One region of the Pseudoalteromonas sp. BSi20439 genome, then DNA from elsewhere that is predicted to be linked to it. Evidence: predicted binding sites of a transcription regulator. Region 1 holds the regulator's gene; each other region holds the start of a gene.
The links. The regulator sigma-54, encoded in region 1, starts transcription at its own class of promoters, with help from an activator protein. The targets are predictions, from matches to a motif close to GTTGGCACGNNNNTNGNNT.

Region 1 (5,350 bases):
ACCAAAACTTAATGGCTATTTTAGAAACACGTAAAGAGCTTAATAAACAACAACGTGAAGATACCTTAAATAATTTACTTGATGAATTTAGCATTCAGCATATTCGTGACAGCCAAGGTATGGCTCTGTCAGGCGGTGAACGCCGCCGTGTTGAAATTGCCCGGGCATTAGCAGCAAATCCTAAATTTATACTATTAGACGAACCCTTTGCAGGGGTTGATCCTATCTCTGTATTAGATATTAAAAAGATCATAGAGCATCTTAAAAATCGAGGGATTGGCGTATTGATCACAGATCACAACGTACGCGAAACACTTGATGTTTGTGAAAAAGCCTACATAGTTTCTCATGGGGAGTTAATTGCATCAGGCACTCCAGATTACGTATTAAACGATAAAACAGTACGCGATGTTTATTTGGGCGAGCAGTTCAAGCTCTAATATTTGTGTTATTCCACTAAGCATCTGCTAAGATTAATTATACTTAGGTCTGTTGACCTTTCAAGGTTGAATTTGCAGCAGTCTGTTTGGTATTTAGGCAAGGCAGAGCCTATGTGATGTGGTATTCCCCATAAATAGGCGATAACGCAGCATCAATGCCAAACAGGCGCTGGCCTTCGGGTTCTGCCTAGGGACGATTTACTTTTTGTTGCTCGGTTTTGACTTAGCCCACTAGGTTACAAACCTCGCGCCGCGATTAAACCGCCCCTAGTTTGAACAAATTTTAATCCGTAAAGGTCAACAGACCGTAATTTAAAAGGATTGTTAGAGATAAATGAGGCAATCATTACAGCTGCGCATGGGCCAGCAACTTACAATGACTCCACAGTTGCAACAAGCAATTCGCTTATTGCAGCTCAGTACATTGGATCTCCAGCAAGAAATTCAAGAAGCGCTCGATAGCAATCCCTTGCTTGAAGTTGAAGAACAAGATTACAGCGAAGATGCTGCGGGTAAAAACGAACAAAAAGCCGATAACGATGAATCAACGCTAAGTGCTTCAGCTGACGAAAAACCTAGCGAGTATGAGCAAGACAGCGGCGAAGCCATGAGCAAAGACACCATTAGCGATGATATGGCAATGGACGTTACATGGGATGAATACATGAGCGCAGCACCTGCCTCTTCATCGGGACCGATGCCTGAAGATGAATCAATTTATCAAGGCTCTTCAACTGAAACGCTGCATGAATATTTAATGTGGCAATTGCAACTGACGCCATTTAGTCCTACAGATGAAGCCATTGCGATTGCAATAGTAGAAGCCGTGGACGACTCAGGTATTTTAACCCTTAGCTGTGAAGAAATTTTAGAAAGCTTTAATCAAGAAAACGACGACGAAGATGAAGTTGAACTTGATGAAATAGAAGCGGTATTAAAGCGTATTCAATTATTTGATCCAGTAGGAATAGCCGCGCGTAGTTTACAAGAGTGTTTGTGTATTCAACTTAATCAATTTGATAAAGACACGCCTTTTTTAAACGAAACAAAAATGATTTTAACCGATCATATTGATTTACTAGCGGCACGTGATTATCGCACGTTAATGAAAAAAACTAAGCTCAAAGAAGATGAGCTTAAAGAGATCATGACGTTAATTCATACCCTTAGCCCAAAACCGGCAGACACTATTGTCAGAGAAGAGTCAGAGTATGTTATTCCTGATGTGTCGGTTAAAAAAATTAAAGGGCGTTGGGTGGTTGAACTAAACCCTGATAGCATGCCTAAAATTAGGGTAAACAGCCAATATGCGGCTATGTCACGTACTGTTAAATCAAGTGGTGATAGCCAGTTTATTCGCTCACACTTGCAAGAAGCAAAATGGTTTATAAAAAGTCTAGAAAGTAGAAACGACACGCTACTTAAAGTAACTAACTGTATTGTGCAACAGCAACAGGCCTTTTTTGAACATGGTCCTGAGGCGATGAAGCCTATGGTGCTTAATGATGTGGCAGAAATGGTAGAAATGCACGAATCGACTATTTCGCGTGTTACTACGCAAAAATACATGCATACACCACGGGGTATTTTTGAGCTTAAATATTTCTTTTCAAGCCATGTAAGCACTGAAAACGGTGGCGAATGTTCATCAACAGCAATTCGCGCATTAATTAAAAAATTAATCGCGGCAGAAAACTCAGCTAAACCATTGAGTGATAGTAAAATTGCAGATATATTGGCAGAGCAAGGAATTAAAGTAGCAAGGAGAACTATTGCAAAATATCGCGAATCTCTAGCTATTCCCCCGTCGAATCAACGAAAAAGTTTGATTTAAGGCGTACAACAAAGAGGAAAATGTTTATGCAACTGAACTTAACTGGTCGCCATGTAGATATTACTGACTCGCTTAGAGACTACGTAAATAGTAAATTTGCAAAGCTGCAGAGGCACACTGATCACATAACGAATGTGCATGTTATTCTCGATGTAGAAAAACTAAACCAAAAAGCTGAAGCAACCGTTCATGTTAGTGGCGCTGAAATTTTTGCCTCTACTGAACATCAAGATATGTATGCCGCTATAGACTCGCTGATTGACAAGCTAGATCGTCAAGTAATTAAACACAAAGAGAAACTTGCTCGACACTAACACTATGAAACTAAGCTCACTTATCTGTCAGGACTGCAGTAAAGCTGCGGTCCTTTTTAATAGTAAAAAAAGAATTTTAGAATTTATCAGTGAATTGGCTCACAATAAACTGCCCTATTTAACCCAACAAGATATTCTCAACGCGTTAACCGCTAGAGAAAAGCTAGGGAGCACAGGTATAGGCCGAGGAATTGCAATTCCACATGGTCGTATGAGTGGTGCACAAGAGCCTCTTGCACTTATACTGGTGAGCGAAACGGCTATTAATTTTGATGCGATAGATAACCGACCGGTCGACATTTTTGTTGCCTTAATTGTCCCCGACGGTGACAATCAACAGCATTTAAAGACCTTAGCTACCATTGCAGATAAGCTCAACGATAAAGAATTTTGTAAGCAATTACGGGCGGCAAAATCCGACAATGAGCTGTACCAAGTCATTGTCAGTCAACCGTAGTAACAATAAAGGGTGATAAATGGAATTAATAATTATAAGTGGTCGCTCAGGTTCTGGTAAATCTGTTGCGTTACGGGTTGTTGAGGATTTAGGTTATTATTGTGTAGATAATATTCCTTTAAATTTATTACCATCTCTTGTTCGAAGTGTTTCCGACAGCTACAACAAAATTGCCGTAAGTGTTGATGTGCGTAACTTACCTAAAGAGCAGCAACAGTTTAATGAAATCATTGAATATTTACCTGGTTTCACTAAACCAACGGTGTTTTATTTAGACAGTGACGATCAAACATTAATTAAACGCTTTTCGGAAACTAGGCGTCTTCACCCTCTTTCTATTGATTCTCTACCGCTTGATTTAGCAATAAAAAAAGAAAAACAACTACTGGATGTTTTGATCAATCATGCTGATCATATGATTGATACCACTGATTTAAGTGTGCATCAGCTGGCTGAGTCTATCCGTGAAAAAATACTCGGTAAAAAAGACAAACAACTGATCATTACCTTTGAGTCATTTGGTTTTAAGCACGGTATACCCAAAGAAGCAGATTACGTATTCGATGCCCGATTTTTACCAAACCCGCATTGGGAGCCTGAACTTAAGCCACTCACAGGGCTAGATCAACCGGTAAAAGACTACCTAGCCAGCCACAGCATAGTACAAAAATTTACATGGCAAATTCAAACCTTTGTACAAACATGGTTGCCGCATTTAGAAAGAAATAACCGCAGCTATTTGACCATAGCCATAGGTTGTACTGGTGGACAACACCGTTCTGTTTACTTAGCGCAAACTATAGGTGAAAGTTTTGCAATGAGTCATCCTAATGTAAAAATTCGTCACAGAGAACAAGAATAACATCAAAGAGAATAGTAATGCGGTTAGAAAACACATTTTTAATAAAAAACAAATTAGGCCTGCATGCCAGAGCGGCAACAGTACTGGCACAGCTTTCTGTGCAATTTGATGCCTCAATCACTTTATTTCAAGACGATAAACAAGCCGCTGGCGATAGTGTATTAGCACTTATGTTACTAGAGAGCAGTCAAGGCAAAGAAGTGAAGGTAGTATGTGAAGGCCCTGACGCAGAACCTGCACTTAATGCAATTGGTGAGCTCATTGACCAACGATTTAATGAGCAAGAATAAAATAGTTCATCATTAAATCATCATCCTAAGCTAAGGTTAATAGTGGTTGAGGTAGTTTGCTCATATAAAGTAAGATAAACTAAAATTGAATAGCATTCATAACCCTTCCACTATGTAATAAAATTTAATTAAGGACGCCAATGCCTGAAGCTTTAGAACAAGATATTCCACTACAACAACTAAAACAGGTGACCAAGTCACTAAATAGTGGTCAATTTGTTCAAGTTAGGCGCATGCTAGCAAAAACGGCACCTTGTGATACCGCACTTCTTTTAGAATCATCTCCCCATAAAATTCGTCGCATGCTCTGGCAACTGGTTGATCCTGATGTACAGGGCGATGTACTTGAAGAGCTCTCTGAAGACGTACGTTTGGGTATTATTGCGCAAATGGCACCTGAGCACATTGCGGCTGCAACAGAAGACATGGGCCATGATGACTTAGGGGAAGTGCTACGTAGTCTGCCTGACACCGTTTATAAAGACGTTGTCAGCGCTATGGATATTCAAGATAGAGAACGTGCAACACAAGCTCTATCCTATCAGGAGCGCTCTGCTGGCGCCTTGATGAATATCGATACCGTAACTATTCGCCCTGATGTAACTCTAGATGTTGTACTACGTTATATTCGCTTACGCGGTGAGCTACCAGAAGGCACCGATGACTTATACGTTGTAGATAAACATAACTGTTTTTTAGGCGCCTTATCGCTAAGCACTTTATTAACTAATCCTCCAGAGAAAATTGTTCAGGATTTAATGGATGAAGAGTGTGAATCTATTCCTATTTCAATGGATGAAAGCGAAGTAGCGCAACTATTTGAACGGCATAACTGGATATCGGCACCAGTTGTCGATGACAACGCGCATTTGCTTGGTCGTATTACTATTGATGATATCGTTGATGTTATCCGTGAAGATGCAGAGCATAGCTTATTAAGCTTAGCGGGTCTTGATGATGAAGAAGATACCTTTGCGCCGGTCTTAAAAAGCTCTAAAAAGCGCTCAATTTGGCTAGGTGTAAACTTACTAACTGCATTGCTGGCTGCAATTGTGGCGAGCTTTTTTGAAAACACCTTAGCTATATTACCAATTCTTGCTGTGCTCAATGGCATTGTCCCGTCAATGGGTGGGGTTGCAGGCAGCCAAACTTT
Region 2 (5,350 bases), on a different contig from region 1:
AAGAGCAAAGCTAAATTTAGCGCTATTTGCAGCTAAACACATACCCAAAAAGCTATGCATTGCATGGCTTTTTTTATACTGGCGCTATTTTTGCAAACCTTAGATTACTAACCCTAACTAAGGTATAAAATAAATGCTCTCAATTCCCTCAATTACAGAAGCCGAAAAACTAATAGAAGAGAAGCTCGGCGGTTGGTTTGATGTTGTTATAAGTCATATCCCTAACTTTATAGTCGCGGTGATTATTGCGATTATATTTTCATTTATTGCCCGCCTTGCAGGCAAAGGAATGAAAAAAGTATTGCGTCGCTCGCTCGATTCTACTCAAATTGCTGACTTAATGGCCTCCATTTTTAAAGTTATTGTACTGAGTGTGGGGGTCTTTATTGCCCTTGATTTTATGGGCTTAAAAAGTACCGTTACGTCACTGCTTGCGGGTGCAGGTATTGTTGGTCTTGCCATTGGTTTTGCTTTTCAAGATATGACCGAAAACCTAATTGCGGGTATTGCTATGGGTATTCGTAAACCGTTCAAAGCGGGTGATGTTATCGAGACCGATAACGTATTTGGTTCAGTGCATTCAATAAACTTGCGCAACACACTAATAGAGAGCTTTTACGGGCAATTGATACTGGTACCTAATAAAATACTATTTAGAAATGTACTGCGTAATTACAGCACCTTAGGGGTAAGACGAATAGAAGTGCCGGTGGGTATTTCTTACGCTGACGACATAGAAAAAGCCGGTGAGGTCATCGTCGACAAAATTAACCAATTTGACTTTGTGATCCGCAAAAATGAAACCGCGGTATACGCAGAAGGCTTTGGTGATAGCAGTATAAACTTACTGGTATGGTTTTGGATTAAATACCCTGGCGAGCCCGATTTTATGACGGTGCGTCACAAAGGGGTTGTGGCTGTTAAGCAAGCGCTCGATGCGGCAGATATAAGTATTCCGTTTCCGATTCGTACCCTTGATTTTGGTATTAAAGGCGGTGAAAAACTCGATGCCATGATCAGCGATAAAATAAGCCACCACTCGGCTAAAAAGTGAAAGCAAGGACAACAATAGATCAAACTAGATTGAGTAAATTGAGTGGGAAATAATTTCCCACTTGCAGCGCGTTTTTACATTGCCTGCTGCGCTGCACTCTTTTATGTAAGCCATTATTTAAATTTATTTTTATGCAGATATTTATTTTGCACAATAAAAAACGCAGCGTGTTTAAGCAACACGCTGCGCTTACTAAAAATTTAATTCACAAAGGTCAACAGACCTTAAATAATAGCGATATTATTTTTAATGCGTTTAACCCCATCCATATTTTCTAAAAACTTTTGTGCAAGAGCACGTTCAAAACCGTTTTTAGCTTCGCCTTTGAGTTCAACGTCACCGTTATTAACGCGTACGTTTAAATTTTCTAATTCTAAATTTGGATTAGTACGTAACTCATGAGTAATAGATTGTTGTAAATTAGGTTGTGTGGCCACACTACTCACTACTGCTAAATGCGTTGCTGCACTGACGTTAAAAGCAGAGGCTAATAAAAATAAACAACAAAACGAAATAAAACCGATAGTAAATTTAATGCGACTCATAACTATATCCTTAGTGTGTTACTAAAAAGCAACGCCGTTACTCGGCGTTTTAATACTCATATACTGTTAGGGGTTACAAGTTTCATTCCAAATTTAACCAATTGAAATTATTGGTTATTTTGTTAAGTGGTTATTCAGCTAAGTAGTTTTTACATATTACTTTGAATTGCTTACTCACTGTTTTAATAAAATTAATATAAGTCATAAAAAAGCCGACAGACGTCGGCTAAATTAAACAAGTTAGAAAACAAAGGTTACTTTTTCTTTTTAACCTTGGCTTTTTTCTTTGCTTTCATTTTTACTGGATCTTTACGCTTTTTAACCGGTGGCTTAGCTTCTTTATGCTTCGGCTCTAATCCTTTAAATACACGGCGTTTAAGCTTCTGCTCTATGTAACGTTCTACTTTGTAAAGAATACCAATGTCGTGCGCTTCAATTAGTGAAATCGCTATGCCTTTTTTACCTGCACGACCTGTACGGCCAATACGGTGTACGTAAACATCTGCAGTGCGCGGCATATCAAAGTTAATTACATGGCTTATGTCCGCTACATCAATACCGCGCGCAGCGACATCGGTCGCGACTAAAATGCGAGTTTTGCCACTGTGGAAATTTTCCATCGCTTTCATGCGTTTATCTTGTGGCATTTCACCACGCAGCCACGCAGCTTTAACGCCGTTATTGGTTAGTTCACCAATAAGGATTTCAAGACGCTCACGGGTTTTTACAAACACAATCGCTTTACTAACATCAGGGCCATTTAAGGTGTTAACTAACAGCTCAAGTTTATGATGGTAATCGTCGGCTAAATGAACCCATTGGTGTATTTTAGCTTTTTCTTTGCGTGATGATTCGGCTTCAAGTAGAGCAGGGTCGTTTAAAATACGCTCTGCAAACAACTCTACGCTGTCACCTTCAAGGGTGGCTGAGAATAAAAAGCACTGACGGCGATTTTTAGCTTCATCACAAATACGCAGCATTTCTTTACGAAAACCCATGTCGAGCATGCGGTCGGCTTCATCAAGAATAAGCATTTCTACGTTTTCTGCGTGGAAGTTTTCAGTTTCCAAATACTCCATTAAACGCCCAGGTGTGGCGATTAAAATGTCGTTATTATTTTCAAAAATTTCTTTGTGTGTACCGTAGTTAATACCGCCGGTAACCACCCCAATTTTTAACTGGGTTTGTTTTGCAAGTAACTCACATTGTTCATGAATTTGATAAGCAAGCTCGCGCGTTGGGGTCATAATTAATACCCGTGCAAAGCCCGGATCACGACGCGGAAAATCCATTAAATATTGAATTGCCGGAATTAAAAATGCCGCCGTTTTACCTGTACCTGTTGGTGCCGACGCTAAAATATCGCGTCCTTGCAACGCCTCAGGAATGGCTTGTTGTTGAATGCTAGTGGGGGTTTCATAGCCCATTTTATTAATAGCATTGAGTAGCTTATCATCAAGATCAAATTCAGAAAATTGCATAGAGTGTCAAAAATAGGGGACAATTGCCGTTAATTATACGCACTTAAACCTGCTTGGTGAATGAAAAGGTGAAAAAATGTCTGGTTTTGCATTTAAACAATTTAAGGTTGAGCACGACCAGTGCGCCATGAAGGTCTCTACCGATGGTATTTTACTGGGCGCATGGGCTGATTTAAGCCACGCAAATACGTTACTTGATATAGGAACAGGTACAGGGTTACTGGCTCTAATGTGTAAGCAACGAGCGCCACATTTAAAGGTGAGCGCGGTTGAAGTTGATGAAGCCGCCTATCAGCAGGCTTTACAAAATTGCCAGCAAAGTCCTTGGCGAGATATTAGTATTTACCATCAGGCTATTCAGCAGTTTGAGGCTGCAGGTTTATTTGATTGTGTTATAGCTAATCCGCCTTATTTTAATCACAGTTTAAAAGGTGATAATGCAGCGCGAAATACCGCTCGCCATACCGATGGTTTAAGTTTTGCAGAACTGCTTGGTGCGTTTAGGCATCTAAGTCATCAACATTCGCGTTTTAATCTTATTTTACCCACCACTGAGGCGCAGTTATTTATAACATTAGCACAGCAGCAAGGGCTGTATTTAAATCGTCACTGCCAAGTACAAGCTATGCCAAATAAGCCCTTTAGCCGCAGTTTGATGACTTTTAGTTATGAGCAGAGTGAGATAAGTACAACTAAGTTATGTATTAGAGCCAATGATAATAGCTATACCACAGAGTATCAGGCGCTATGCCGCGCATTTTATTTAAAAATGTAGCGCGTTCTGGGTGTTTAAACAGTTTTGCATCTGGTTGTTTATTGTTACTATGGCTTAATTAATCGCTAATATAGTAACGCAATGAATTTATTGAATAAAAAAAGAGCTAACTCGCTGTTGATGGGATTTTTGGTCGGCAGTATTTTTGCCTCATTTAAGTTATTAGCTAACCCCACACCGGTTGGGCTTTGGAAAACTATTAACGAAGAGACCAACGAGGCTAAGTCGTACGTGCGCATTACTGAGCAAGATGGCGTGCTGACTGGTAAAATTGAAAAAATACTCAATAAAGCCAAGCAAGATGCACTTTGCACCGAGTGTGATGGTGATAAAAAGAATCAGCCTATGTTGGGGATGACCATTATTGAAGATGTGACCTATGCGGGTGACGGTAGTTGGGAAGACGGTGAAATACTCGACCCAAATAACGGTAAAACCTACAGCGTGCGTTTAACACCGCAGCAAAATGGCGAAAAACTTGAAGTGCGTGGTTATGTGGGCTTTTTTTACCGTAACCAATACTGGTTAAAAGTAGAATAGTTAAGAATTAAAAAGCGCTGCATGGCAGCGCTCTTTGCAATAGTGAGTTATAGGGTTTCAGCGTACTCTGTCATCACTTGTTCTACCCACGTGGCAATACGCTCGTCGCTTAGCTCGTACTGACTGTCTTCGTCTAATGCTAAACCTACAAACTGTTTACCGTCTTCGGTAAGTGCTTTTGATGCTTCAAATTCGTAATTACTGTCGTTCGGCCAAAAGCCTAATTGAGTAATGGCTTGGGCATTTATTTCGTCGTGAAGCATGCCTAATGCGTCTTGAAACCACTGGCCATACCCTTGCTGATCGCCCATGCCAAATAAGGCTATAGTTTTACCATTTAGGTCAACGTCTTTTATGTCGTCCCACTTTGATTCCCAATCTTCTTGAATTTCGCCAAAGTCCCACGTAGAAATACCAAAAATGATAAAGTCATATTGCTCAGCGTTTTTAAGCGGCTCGTCTTTAATATTATGTAAGCTGACGATATCGGCGCCAATAATGTCGCGTATTTTTTCTGCCGCCATTTCGGTATAGCAGGTAGTAGAACCAAAAAATAAACCAATCTGCATCGTATTTATCACTGTGTAATTGCCTGTTATGATAGGCTCAAGTTTACCGTAAGGTATTTTTAATTGATACCTTCTCCCGTGGTATTACCAACATGAGATCACAACGTGACAACGCTATCTGACGATTTACCTGAACAAAATACTGAGCTAAGCAGCAATAGCGACTTTTTAGAAACCTTTTTAGATAGCCTCTATTTAGAGCAAGGCGTAAGTGAAAACACACTGAGCGCTTATCGCAGTGACTTAGATAAGTTTTGCCAATTTTTAAAAGGCGAAAGCTTAATGACGGTAACCAGTCTAGATGTTGAAAGTTACCTAGCACACCGCGTTGATTTAGGGCTAAAACCACGCAGCACTGCGCGAAGTATCAGTGCATTAAAACGTTT
Region 3 (5,350 bases), on a different contig from region 1:
TGATACCGATACAGCTCCTAGCTGGATAGAAAATATTACTAAGGTTACGTTACTCAAAAGTTTAAGCCCTTCAGAAAATCTTGTTTATAGTTATATTGACTCCCCTTGGCCTGTTAGTAACAGGGATGCGATTACTTATTCGTGCTATACAAAATTGAATGACTTGCAAACGCAACTTAGTATTCACGCGCGCCCAGATTTTTTACCTCAAACTAAAGGGGTAATAAGAATAAGAACCTTAAATGCAACGTGGTTGCTAACTCAGCAGGCGGAAAATTTACACATTAGTTATCAAGTGTATGCGTTACCAGGCGGCAAGATACCTACATGGTTAAATAATCGGGTCGCTTTAAAAAGCACCCTTAAGACGCTAATAAATCTTGCTGAAATACTCACTACTAAGCAGTACATAGCAAAGCCAACCGTTATTCGTACTGGGGATTGCACACATGGCGAATTGCCGCAGTTATAAGCAAAAAAGTGACCTAAGAGGTCACTTTTTAGTGGGTAAAAGCTAATTAGTATTTAGCGGATTCACCGTCTTTGGGTAAAGACTGATTTATAAACTCGCGTAAATCGTTATTAGAGCTTTCTAAATCTGCGTGGCGTAGATACATCATATGGCCACTGCGGTAGCCTTTAAAGCTTAACCTATCTTGCATTTTACCACTTGGATCTAATTGCCACATAGTATATTTGGCATCAAAGTAATTGGTTGCACCGTCAAAGTAGCCCGCCTGAACCATTACATTTAAATAAGGGTTTTGAGCCATGGCTAAGCGTAAATTTTCACCGGTATTATTTCCGCTTCTATCCCATGGGTGAACGTTACCAAATAAGTTATATTTGATATCGGTTTTGTAATTAAGCTCTTCACGAAGATAATAGTTAATTGCAGGAGTGAAAGAGTGCAGCCATGATGTAAGCTCTGCCCAGTAATCTGGTGATTCACCAGCATCGCGCTTATCTATGCCTAAATAACGAGAATCCAGTCGCCCGACCATTTGCCCGCGTTCACGCAATAACTCTTTCCAAAAAAACTGTGTTGGAATATCTAAGTTGTTTTGACTCACAAATGTTTCAGATAAACCTGCATATTCAGCCATTTTTTTAATAATACGACGTTTTTCTTCTGGCGCAATAAAACCGCCTTTTGCAAGCGCTGGAATAAGCTCATTAACAGTAAACTGTTCAACTTCTGGTAATAGCTCGTCTAAGTCTTTTGCTTGTAAATCGGCGTTTAGTGCTTTGTGATACCATGCTGTTGCAGCAAAGTAGGGTAGGCGGTTAGCGGCTTTTACTGGGCCGTCGCGTTTAATGCCAATATCGGTAGGAGAAACGAGTACAACACCGTTAATGTACATCCACTGACTATTTTGCAGCTCATGCGCTAAACCCGATACACGCGTTGTACCATAGCTTTCACCAATTAAAAATTTTGGAGAGCGCCAGCGTTCATTTCGAGATACAAAAGTATTAAGCCATTCTGCTAGGTACTTTATATCGGCATTAACGCCAAAAAATAACTCTTTTTGTTTGTCTTTAGGTAGAAGGTTACCGTCTTTATCTTCTACAACACGTGAATAACCTGTATTTACAGGGTTTACGTAAACGATATCGGCGACATCTAAAACTGAATAAGGGTTATCTTTTACACCGTAAGGTTGAATTGGGTAGCCTTCGTCGTCAATTTTTAAAACACGAGGGCCGGTGTAAGCTAAATGCATCCAAACCGATGCTGAGCCTGGGCCACCATTAAATGAAATAAGTAATGGACGCTTTGTTCTGTCATCTACTTTATCGCGGGTGTAGTAAGTGTATTGAAGGGTTGCGATGGCATCTCCCTTGTTATCCCATACCGGTTGTGTGCCTGTTGCTACCGTATACGAAAATCGTTCGTTATTTATTTTTGCTTTGTGCTGAGTAACTACTTTACTGTCGATATCAATACGGCGTTGATTATCGGCAAATGTTGCACTTGTAAATGTGAGTGCAATTGCGGCAATGGGTAAAAATAGACTTCGACTAAATTTCATAAGTAACCCTTTTTTATTTTATGTACTGCAGTTATAGCGATATTTCACTAAAAAACAAAAGTATTGAGACTAGCTGCCGATAATAATCGTTGAGTCTATGTAATTACCGATTAAGTTTTTTAAGTAATCAGTCGCTAAGCTTTACTTTATATCAAAGTGATTTTTAAAAAACGCACAAGCACCTTAAAGGGTGAACGTAAATGAAAGGGAGTTTATGCAACGGGTTTTAATTGTTGAAGATAATATAAGGGTACAGCAGGTACTCAAACATATTGCTGCGCATTACCTTGATGTGCGCGTTGATTTTGCTCGTTCATTTTCTCAATGTCAAAAGTTACTAAGCCAAACCAGCTATTCGCTTGCGTTGGTTGATTTATCTGTTGGTGGGCAAATCGATACTGATATAACTCGCTTTACACTGTCGCAAGGTATCCCCACGCTGGTGATGACAACGCAAACAGATGAACATACACGTTTAAAAATGCTGGAATTAGGTATTATCGATTACGTCATTAAAGATAATCGCGACTCTTATCTTTATGCGATTAAATTTGTAGCACAGTTATTGCGTAACCAGGGGCGCAAAGCGCTGGTTGTAGATAATTCCTTATTGAGCAGTAGCTTGGTTAAGCAAATGCTCGAAAAACAATTGTTTGACGTCATTACTGTTGATAATAGTGCGCAAGCTCTTCATATACTTGAGCATGATCAGGCTATCAACTTAGTGATCACTGACCATAACTTATCAGGTATGAATGGTTTTGAATTAATTAGAGCTATTCGTAATATTAAAAGCCGTGAGCAATTGGCCATTATTGGTTTAGCTGATGTATATAGTTATGGCGTTGCTGCACGATTTATTAAATCAGGTGCGAATGACTTTTTAACTAAGCCCTTTACTCATGAAGAGTTTCATTTTCGAGTGGTGTAAACTATGGAGTCAATATGGCTAAGTAATGCTAAAAAGCCGGCTTTGTCTCTCGATGCGACAGAGTAACTCTAATCTTAAATTACCTGAACTCTGGTTGAAATAGATTTTATTAGCCAGAGTTCAGATTAGGCACATTATCAATGTTTATTTGGTGGGAGTGTAACGGTTAGTTAAGACGACTATTTACGTATTTATCGACTCGCACCAATCCTGCATTTTGCTTAAAAAAAGCGCACCTAAATGGTGCGTTTTTTGTTTTTTATTATTTTTTAATTTAATAAGGCTTTGTTTTTATTGCCAATTTAAAGGTGGCACAAAGGTTGGATTGTATAGAGCAAATACAATAACAAGCTAGTGTCCTAAGGGGGCCTTTGTGAAAATGATCAGTGCAATAATAAAGCCATTCAAACTAGATGATGTGCGTGAAGCACTCGCTGATTTAGGCATCGAAGGAATGACAGTGGTTGACGTTAAGGGGTTTGGACGTCAAAGAGGTCATACAGAGTTATACCGTGGTGCAGAGTACCAAGTTGACTTTATACCTAAAATTAAACTTGAAATTGCCACTCGTAGTGAAAATTGCCAACGCGTTGTAGAAACCATTACCAAAGTTGCTGGAACGGGCAAAATTGGTGACGGCAAAATTTTTGTTTACGACTTAGATCAAATCGTCCGTATTCGTACTGGCGAACTTGATGATGACGCAATTTAAGGGGGCAACATGGAAAATACAATTATAGAGCTGAAGTTTTCGCTCGATACGTTTTACTTTTTAATCTCTGGCATCTTAGTTATGTGGATGGCAGCCGGTTTTGCAATGTTAGAAGCTGGTTTAGTGCGCTCAAAAAATACCACAGAAATTCTAACTAAAAATATCGCACTTTATTCTATCGCTTGTACTATGTTTTTATTGGTTGGCTACAACATTATGTATGTAGACAACGTTGAAGGCGGAATTATTCCTTCATTTGGTGGCTTAATAGGTAGCGAAGCGGCAGATGCTAATCACTCACTAGAATCTGACTTTTTCTTCCAAGTAGTATTTGTTGCAACAGCTATGTCTATTGTGTCTGGCGCCGTAGCGGAGCGTATGAAGTTATGGGCTTTCTTAGTGTTTACAGTAGTACTAACAGGATTAATTTACCCAATTGAAGGTTACTGGACATGGGGTGGCGGCTTCTTATCTGAATTAGGCTTTGTTGATTTTGCAGGCTCTGCCATTGTCCATGCAACTGGTGCAGCTGCAGCTCTTGCGGGTGTAATTCTACTGGGTGCACGTAAAGGTAAATATGGTAAAAATGGTGAAATTTACCCAATTCCAGGTTCAAACTTACCACTTGCTACATTGGGTACATTTATTTTATGGATGGGTTGGTTTGGCTTTAACGGTGGATCACAGTTATTAATTTCAGATAAAGAAAATGCAACTGCAGTGGGTCAAATACTACTTAATACCAATGCTGCGGCAGCTATGGGTGCAATTTCAGCCTTGTTCTTATGTAAATTATTATGGGGCAAAGCCGATTTAACCATGGTACTTAATGGTGCACTTGCAGGCTTAGTGGTTATTACTGCAGATCCATTATCACCTTCACCATTAATGGCGTGTTTATATGGCCTATTAGGTGGCTCGCTAGTTGTACTGAGCATTGTGGCTCTTGATAAAGTAAAAATTGATGATCCTGTAGGTGCCATCTCTGTGCATGGTGTATGTGGCATACTTGGTGTGGTTTTGGTACCTGTTACTAATGCAGAGGCTAACATTGTGGCGCAGTTAATTGGTTTACTATGTATCATTGGTTTTGTGTTTATCGCTTCATTCATTGTTTGGGCAGTCTTAAAACAAACCATGGGTATTCGTGTTACCGAAGAGGAAGAGCTAAACGGTATGGATCAACATGATTGTGGTATTGATGCTTACCCAGAGTTTGTTTCAGTAAGAAGTAATTAAAAGTAAAAGTATTGTGTGTTCAATCAAAGCCCTACTGAGTTAGGGCTTTTTTGATTTCAGGGAGGGTTAATTTTTCAGGTGTTAGAGTAATGTGATAAGCTCTTCGCGTTAAATCAACCTTTGGAATATATTACACTTAAATGGCTGAAAAAAAGAAAACACCGACCAGTAAATCCCCGACTAAGCGTGCTACTAAGTCATCTAAAACATCAGCGCGAAAAAGTGCTGCAAAAAAAGCCGCAAGTTCGGCTAAACGGCCATTTTTAAAAACTTTGTTTTCTATTTTTTGGAAACTGAGTCTGGCGACTTTCATCGCTGTAGCACTTTACTTTATTTATCTTGATGCAAAAATCACCCGCCAATTTGAAGGCAATAAATGGCAACTTCCAGCCCAAGTGTATGCGCGTTCAATGACGTTTTTTCCTGGGCAGT
Region 4 (5,350 bases), on a different contig from region 1:
ATCCAAATAGGATACGCGGCCGATAAAATCACCGCTTTATTGTCGGGGGTGAGTCGCCACGACGATGCGGGTTGGCCTTTGAGTGCTTTGGCTAAATGAGTGCCTTGCATTGAGGCGACATCGTGTAGGGTGTCTATAAACTCATCTTCGGGACGGGTTAAAATTTTATAGTACAAAGGATGCAAATAGGTTTGTTCAAAGCGTTGCCATGCGGTTTTTGGCGCTTGATTTTTTAGCCCATCAGCCCATACGCCATCGGCATTTTGAATACTGCCCGATTGCGCTAAAACACGGTGATGATTATCGACCACCCAAATGCGACTGCCGCTGTGGCCCATGCCTTTTAATATACGGTTTATCTCAGGGGAGGGCACCAGTACCGAGCCTAAATCATTCGGGTTATTTAAGTTCGATGTAGACATAATACTAGGGGGTTGGTTTGGTTGTTTACTATCAACATCGGCAATGGCAAATCCTAGTTTATTGCCAAGCATACTCAAAGGAAAGCGCAGCTCAAGGTTGTAACCTGTTTCAGTTTGTTTAAAGAAACCCTGAATTTTAGTAAAAGGCATTTTACTATTGGCATCAAATGCGTTGACCCAGCCATCTTGGCGCGGAGCAATAATATAAGTATTAAATTGCCCATCAGGGTTTTTTAGGCCAATTTTTATGTAATCGTTATTGGTAATGCTGAGGCTATTTTTAGCACGGTAAATTACAGTGTCATCTGTGACTTTAAATACAGCATATAAGTAATTATCAAACTTACCTACCATGTGGCTAAATGATAAGTTGTTTAGTTGATGGTTATCATTGGCTGTTTGTAAGTAGCGTTTGTCATAAAGCCAAAACAGCGATTGATAAGCGTCCCAGTCGTTGAGTTTGCCATCGAGCTGAATCGGGCTTTTTAAATTATAAGCATAGAGATCGCGACCTTTTACCACTTGATCTAAAAAGTTGGTTTGTTCGTCAAATAAAGCGGGGCGTTCGTGCAGGGCCGTTGCCAGTGCGCGTGTAGTACCTACTAGCGTTTTTTCTTGGCCTTGGCGTAAAAACTTTTCCATTTCCCATACGTACTCGTAGCCTAACCATGGCAACAAAAACAAAAAGCACGAAAGTAAAATAAATTTACTGCGTAGGCCAAATCTCAGCATGTGGGTTGCTCCCACCTGTAACCCATGCCATACACGGTATCAATGCAGTCAAACTGGCTATCGAGTGCTATAAACTTTTTACGAATGCGTTTTACATGAGAGGTAATGGTACTGTCGTCTACATAAATTTTAGCATCGCTCATTAACTCATTACGGCTTTTAACGTGGCCAGGTCGTTGGGCGAGTGAATGCAGCATCCAAAACTCAGTTACGGTTAAATCAACCAACTGTTGCTGCCAAAGCACCTGCATGCGTTGCGTGTCGAGTGTTAGTTGACCGCGAATTATTAATGCGTTGGCATCGGCGGGTTGCTCTAATGCTTCCATGCGGCGAAATAGCGCACCAATACGCGCGGCTAAATGCGCTAAGCTAATATCTTTGGTTAAGTAGTCATCGGCGCCCATGCGCAGGCCGCATACGGTGTCTATTTCGCTGTCGCGAGCGGTTAAAAAAATAATTGGTAAGGTTTTAGAAAGTGAACGCAGTGTTTGGCACAGTAAAAAGCCGCCATCTATTTCATGGCCTAAGCCAATATCAACAATGGCTAAATCGGGGAGTGCTTCTTTAAAAGCTACTTCTGCTTGAGGGCGGTTTTCATAACCACTTACCTGATAGCCTTGAGCGCTTAGCATTTCTATGTAGTTTTCGCGAATGGCAGTTTCATCTTCAACGATAGCTATTTTTTTCATTTTTTAATTACTCATATTGACTTAGGCGCACTATAGCGAAGTTTTTGCGCTAAGTACGGTTAAAAACACAATTGCCATTTTTTTGCCACAATTGCTCAGCAGTTTGCCATTTTTACTCCCCTTTATTGCCACTTCATGGTGTTTTAATACAGCTATTGAAATTACCAATACAACGCAAGTGCCAACCAATAGCTTGCCAACCATTATTAATAGTAAGGAATAGACCATGAAGAAAACATTAATCGCACTCACACTTGTTAGCACTTTTTGTACGCCAGTATTTGCTGCGGATACCCCATCAAAAGAAGCAAAAAAAGAAACAATTGTTGGCCTGAGCACCGGTGCCATTATTGGTGGTGTTGTTGGTGGGCCAATCGGCGCGTTTGTAGGCGCATTTGCTGGTGGTTTGATTGGCGATGCCAAGGTGGCTGAGCAAACCATTGCTGAGCAGCAGCAAGCTTTAACTGTAATGGCAGAGAAAACCAACGACTACCAGCACGTACTTAATCATAACAGTCACCTAGAGGCGCAACTTGAACTACTGGCGCAACAAAATGAGCAATTAACTCAATCGCAGCTTAATAATTTATTGGCGATGACGGTGCAATTTAAAACAGGCTCTAGCGATATTGCTCCACATTTTGCCAAGCAGCTTGATCAATTGGTAGCGTTATTAAAAAGCCAACCGCAACTCGCACTCGATTTAAGTGGCTTTGCCGATCAGCGCGGTGCAGAGCAAGCGAACTTATTACTTTCAAAAGCCAGAGTAAACGCCGTACAAAGTTACTTAATTAAACAGGGAGTAAGCCATACACGTTTGAGCACACAAGCGTTTGGCGAGCAACAAAGCATAGCAAACAGTAACACCCTTGAAGATAACTTTTTTGACAGGCGCGTTACTCTCACTACCCGTGCGCTTAATCAAACGACTGATCAAACAGCAAGCAATTAATCGCAAGGCGTTCGATGGAGTGATTTATGTTGAGTAAACCCACCAAAGTGCTTACCAAGGTAAGCCTTTTTATTTTTATTATTATCGTGCTTTTGGCCAGCTTTAAAAGCCATGCACAGTCGCCAAAACTATCTTTGTTTGATAGCCAAGGAGTGGCGGTTAACCCTGGGGTTATTTTAAAAAGCGATGCAAAAATGACCCTAACAGGGCTAATTAATCATGTTGTAGTAACGCAGCACTACATAAATGAAAATCCTTTTGCAGTAAATGCACGTTATGTATTTCCTTTACCCGATGAAAGCGCCGTGCAAGCAATGACTATGCGTATTGGCGAGCGAGTTATTAAAGGTAAAATAGCAAAAAAACGCCAAGCTGAAAAACAGTACCAAGCTGCCAAAAAAGCAGGCAAACAAGCTTCATTGTTGCGACAGCAGCGTGCAAATATGTTTATTACAAATGTGGCAAATGTAGGGCCAGGAGAAGAAATAGTTATAACGCTTGAGTATCAAGAGATTATTGATTACCAACACGGAACCTTTGCGATTCATTTTCCAACTACAATTACGCCACGCTATCATGCAATAACAGGGGAAGTTAACGATGATCAAGATAAGCATGCGATAAAAAACGCTAATGCACCTTCGTTCACTCCACAGGGTTGGTTAAGCCCTGTTTACACAAAACAAACCAATGAGGCGGCAAATGCCAGCGATTTAAGCTTAACAATTAACATGGATATAGGCTTAGAATTGGTTGATATAAACGCTAAGTACCATCAAGTTAATATTGAAAACCCTGCATTTGGGCAATACAGCATTGTGCTAAAACCACAGCAAGCCATAAATAGAGACTTTGTACTTGAGTTTAAGCCACTACAAATAGCGCAAGCGCAAGCTGCACTTTTTACTCAGCAAGCACAAAATGGTGAGCAGTATGCGTTAGCAATGTTAATGCCGCCAAGCGATAGTTTTACTCAATCTCAGCGTTTACCGCGTGAAATGGTGTTTGTAGTTGATACTTCGGGATCTATGCATGGGCAGTCTATTGAACAAGCTAAAAAAGCGCTGTTTTACGCATTATCATTATTAGATAGTGATGATAGCTTCAATATTGTCAGTTTTAATAATGAGGTTGCAGCTATGAGTGAAACCCCATTAATTGCCAGTGACTTTAATTTACGTCGCGCAGAGCGTTTTATTTATAACTTACAAGCCGATGGCGGAACTGAAATAAAAGGCGCACTTGATGCAGTACTCGATGGGATGCAATTTGAAGGGTTTGTACGCCAAGTTGTATTTTTAACCGATGGTAGCGTAAGTAACGAAGATCAATTATTTAAACATATTGCGCACACCTTAGGTGATAGCCGTTTATTTACTGTGGGCATTGGTAGTGCGCCTAACCGTTATTTTATGCGTCGTGCCGCTGATATAGGCAAGGGAACTTACACCTTTATAAGCAGTGCTCATGATGTGCAGCCGAAAATGCAGCAGTTGTTTGATAAACTTGCTCACCCGGCTATGACTAATTTGGCGTTGACAAATACAAATGGAGACAGCTTAGATTTTTGGCCCTCACCTTTGCCTGACCTATATTTTGCTGAGCCCATTATGGTGGCCATTAAATTAGATAATACCGATGCAATTACTTTTACGGGGCAAACGGCGCATGGGGAGTTTAAGGTTAAGCTTAATCCGCAAGCAAGTTCAAAGGCCACTGGAATTGATAAGCTTTGGGCACGTCAAAAAATAAAGTCGTTATTGTTATACAACCAACAAAGTGTTGTAAAACAGCAAGTGCAGCAGCTCGCGCTTGAGCATCAATTACTTAGCCTATTTACTGCGTTTATTGCTATAGAAGAGACGACCATAAAAGAAGTTGCTAAACAAAGCACACAAGTGGCTAATGCTATGCCACAAGGAATGACCATGCGCTTGCCGCAAACTGATGGGCAAAGCAAAGTGCATATTGTGTTTGGAGTATTATTGCTTCTAGGTGGTCTTTTGTTAGTGAGGCGCTGTAAATGAAAAAGTGGCTAAGCATAGGTTTACTAGCCTTGGGGCTGAGCTTGTTTGGCCATGGTGTATACATGCAGGCAAAGGCGTGGCTTGCACAAGTGTTAATAGAGCAAGCTTGGCAAACGACCCTTAAATCGCCCAATAAAAAAATTAAGCCGTGGTTTTATGCTGATAGTTACCCAGTGGCACAAATAATATGGCCAAAGCATAATAAACGACTAACCGTGCTCGATGGCGCAAGTGGTAGAAATTTAGCGTTTGCGCCCAGTCATTTTTTAGCTGCGGGGGAATTAGGTGGGGCTGATGTTGGTAATTCGCAAGGAGCACTTATTGCTGGCCACAACGATACCCACTTTGCGTTTTTAAAAAACGCTAAAGTGGGGGAGCAATTTTCTCTACAACTTAAAAATGGCAAAGTGCAGCATTATTCAGTGACACATGTTGAGGTGATTAATCAGTACAACACCGATTTTTTGCATCAAGCAGGGCTGTATTTACTGACCTGTTACCCTTTTGATTCGCTGGCCTCGGGTACCG

Region 2: P20439_RS13875 (BON domain-containing protein) is a predicted target of sigma-54. The motif match lies at 1,673-1,691, and genes of this name have one in related genera.
Region 3: P20439_RS07890 (P-II family nitrogen regulator) is a predicted target of sigma-54. The motif match lies at 3,275-3,293, and genes of this name have one in related genera.
Region 4: pdsR (proteobacterial dedicated sortase system response regulator) is a predicted target of sigma-54. The motif match lies at 2,026-2,044, and genes of this name have one in related genera.

Annotation. Positions count from the first base shown of each region.
Region 1 is NZ_BADW01000055.1:39,174-44,523, reverse strand. Features, by position in the region: gene lptB (LPS export ABC transporter ATP-binding protein) at 1-440, shown strand, start outside; gene P20439_RS05380 (RNA polymerase factor sigma-54) at 775-2,274, shown strand; gene hpf (ribosome hibernation promoting factor) at 2,301-2,588, shown strand; gene ptsN (PTS IIA-like nitrogen regulatory protein PtsN) at 2,593-3,045, shown strand; gene rapZ (RNase adapter RapZ) at 3,065-3,907, shown strand; gene P20439_RS05360 (HPr family phosphocarrier protein) at 3,925-4,197, shown strand; gene mgtE (magnesium transporter) at 4,338-5,350, shown strand, end outside.
Region 2 is NZ_BADW01000174.1:62,596-67,945, forward strand. Features, by position in the region: gene yaaA (peroxide stress protein YaaA) at 1-14, shown strand, start outside; gene P20439_RS13870 (mechanosensitive ion channel family protein) at 134-1,054, shown strand; gene P20439_RS13875 (BON domain-containing protein) at 1,279-1,599, opposite strand; gene srmB (ATP-dependent RNA helicase SrmB) at 1,854-3,080, opposite strand; gene P20439_RS13885 (tRNA1(Val) (adenine(37)-N6)-methyltransferase) at 3,157-3,855, shown strand; gene P20439_RS13890 (DUF2147 domain-containing protein) at 3,937-4,395, shown strand; gene fldB (flavodoxin FldB) at 4,443-4,964, opposite strand; gene xerD (site-specific tyrosine recombinase XerD) at 5,070-5,350, shown strand, end outside.
Region 3 is NZ_BADW01000087.1:2,587-7,936, forward strand. Features, by position in the region: gene P20439_RS07875 (START domain-containing protein) at 1-472, shown strand, start outside; gene P20439_RS07880 (S10 family peptidase) at 519-2,036, opposite strand; gene P20439_RS07885 (response regulator) at 2,251-2,967, shown strand; gene P20439_RS07890 (P-II family nitrogen regulator) at 3,341-3,679, shown strand; gene P20439_RS07895 (ammonium transporter) at 3,689-4,918, shown strand; gene mrcB (penicillin-binding protein 1B) at 5,059-5,350, shown strand, end outside.
Region 4 is NZ_BADW01000047.1:80,675-86,024, forward strand. Features, by position in the region: gene pdsS (proteobacterial dedicated sortase system histidine kinase) at 1-1,154, opposite strand, end outside; gene pdsR (proteobacterial dedicated sortase system response regulator) at 1,148-1,843, opposite strand; gene pdsO (sortase-associated OmpA-like protein PdsO) at 2,070-2,795, shown strand; gene P20439_RS04385 (marine proteobacterial sortase target protein) at 2,822-4,822, shown strand; gene P20439_RS04390 (class GN sortase) at 4,819-5,350, shown strand, end outside; gene P20439_RS04395 (DMT family transporter) at 5,319-5,350, opposite strand, start outside.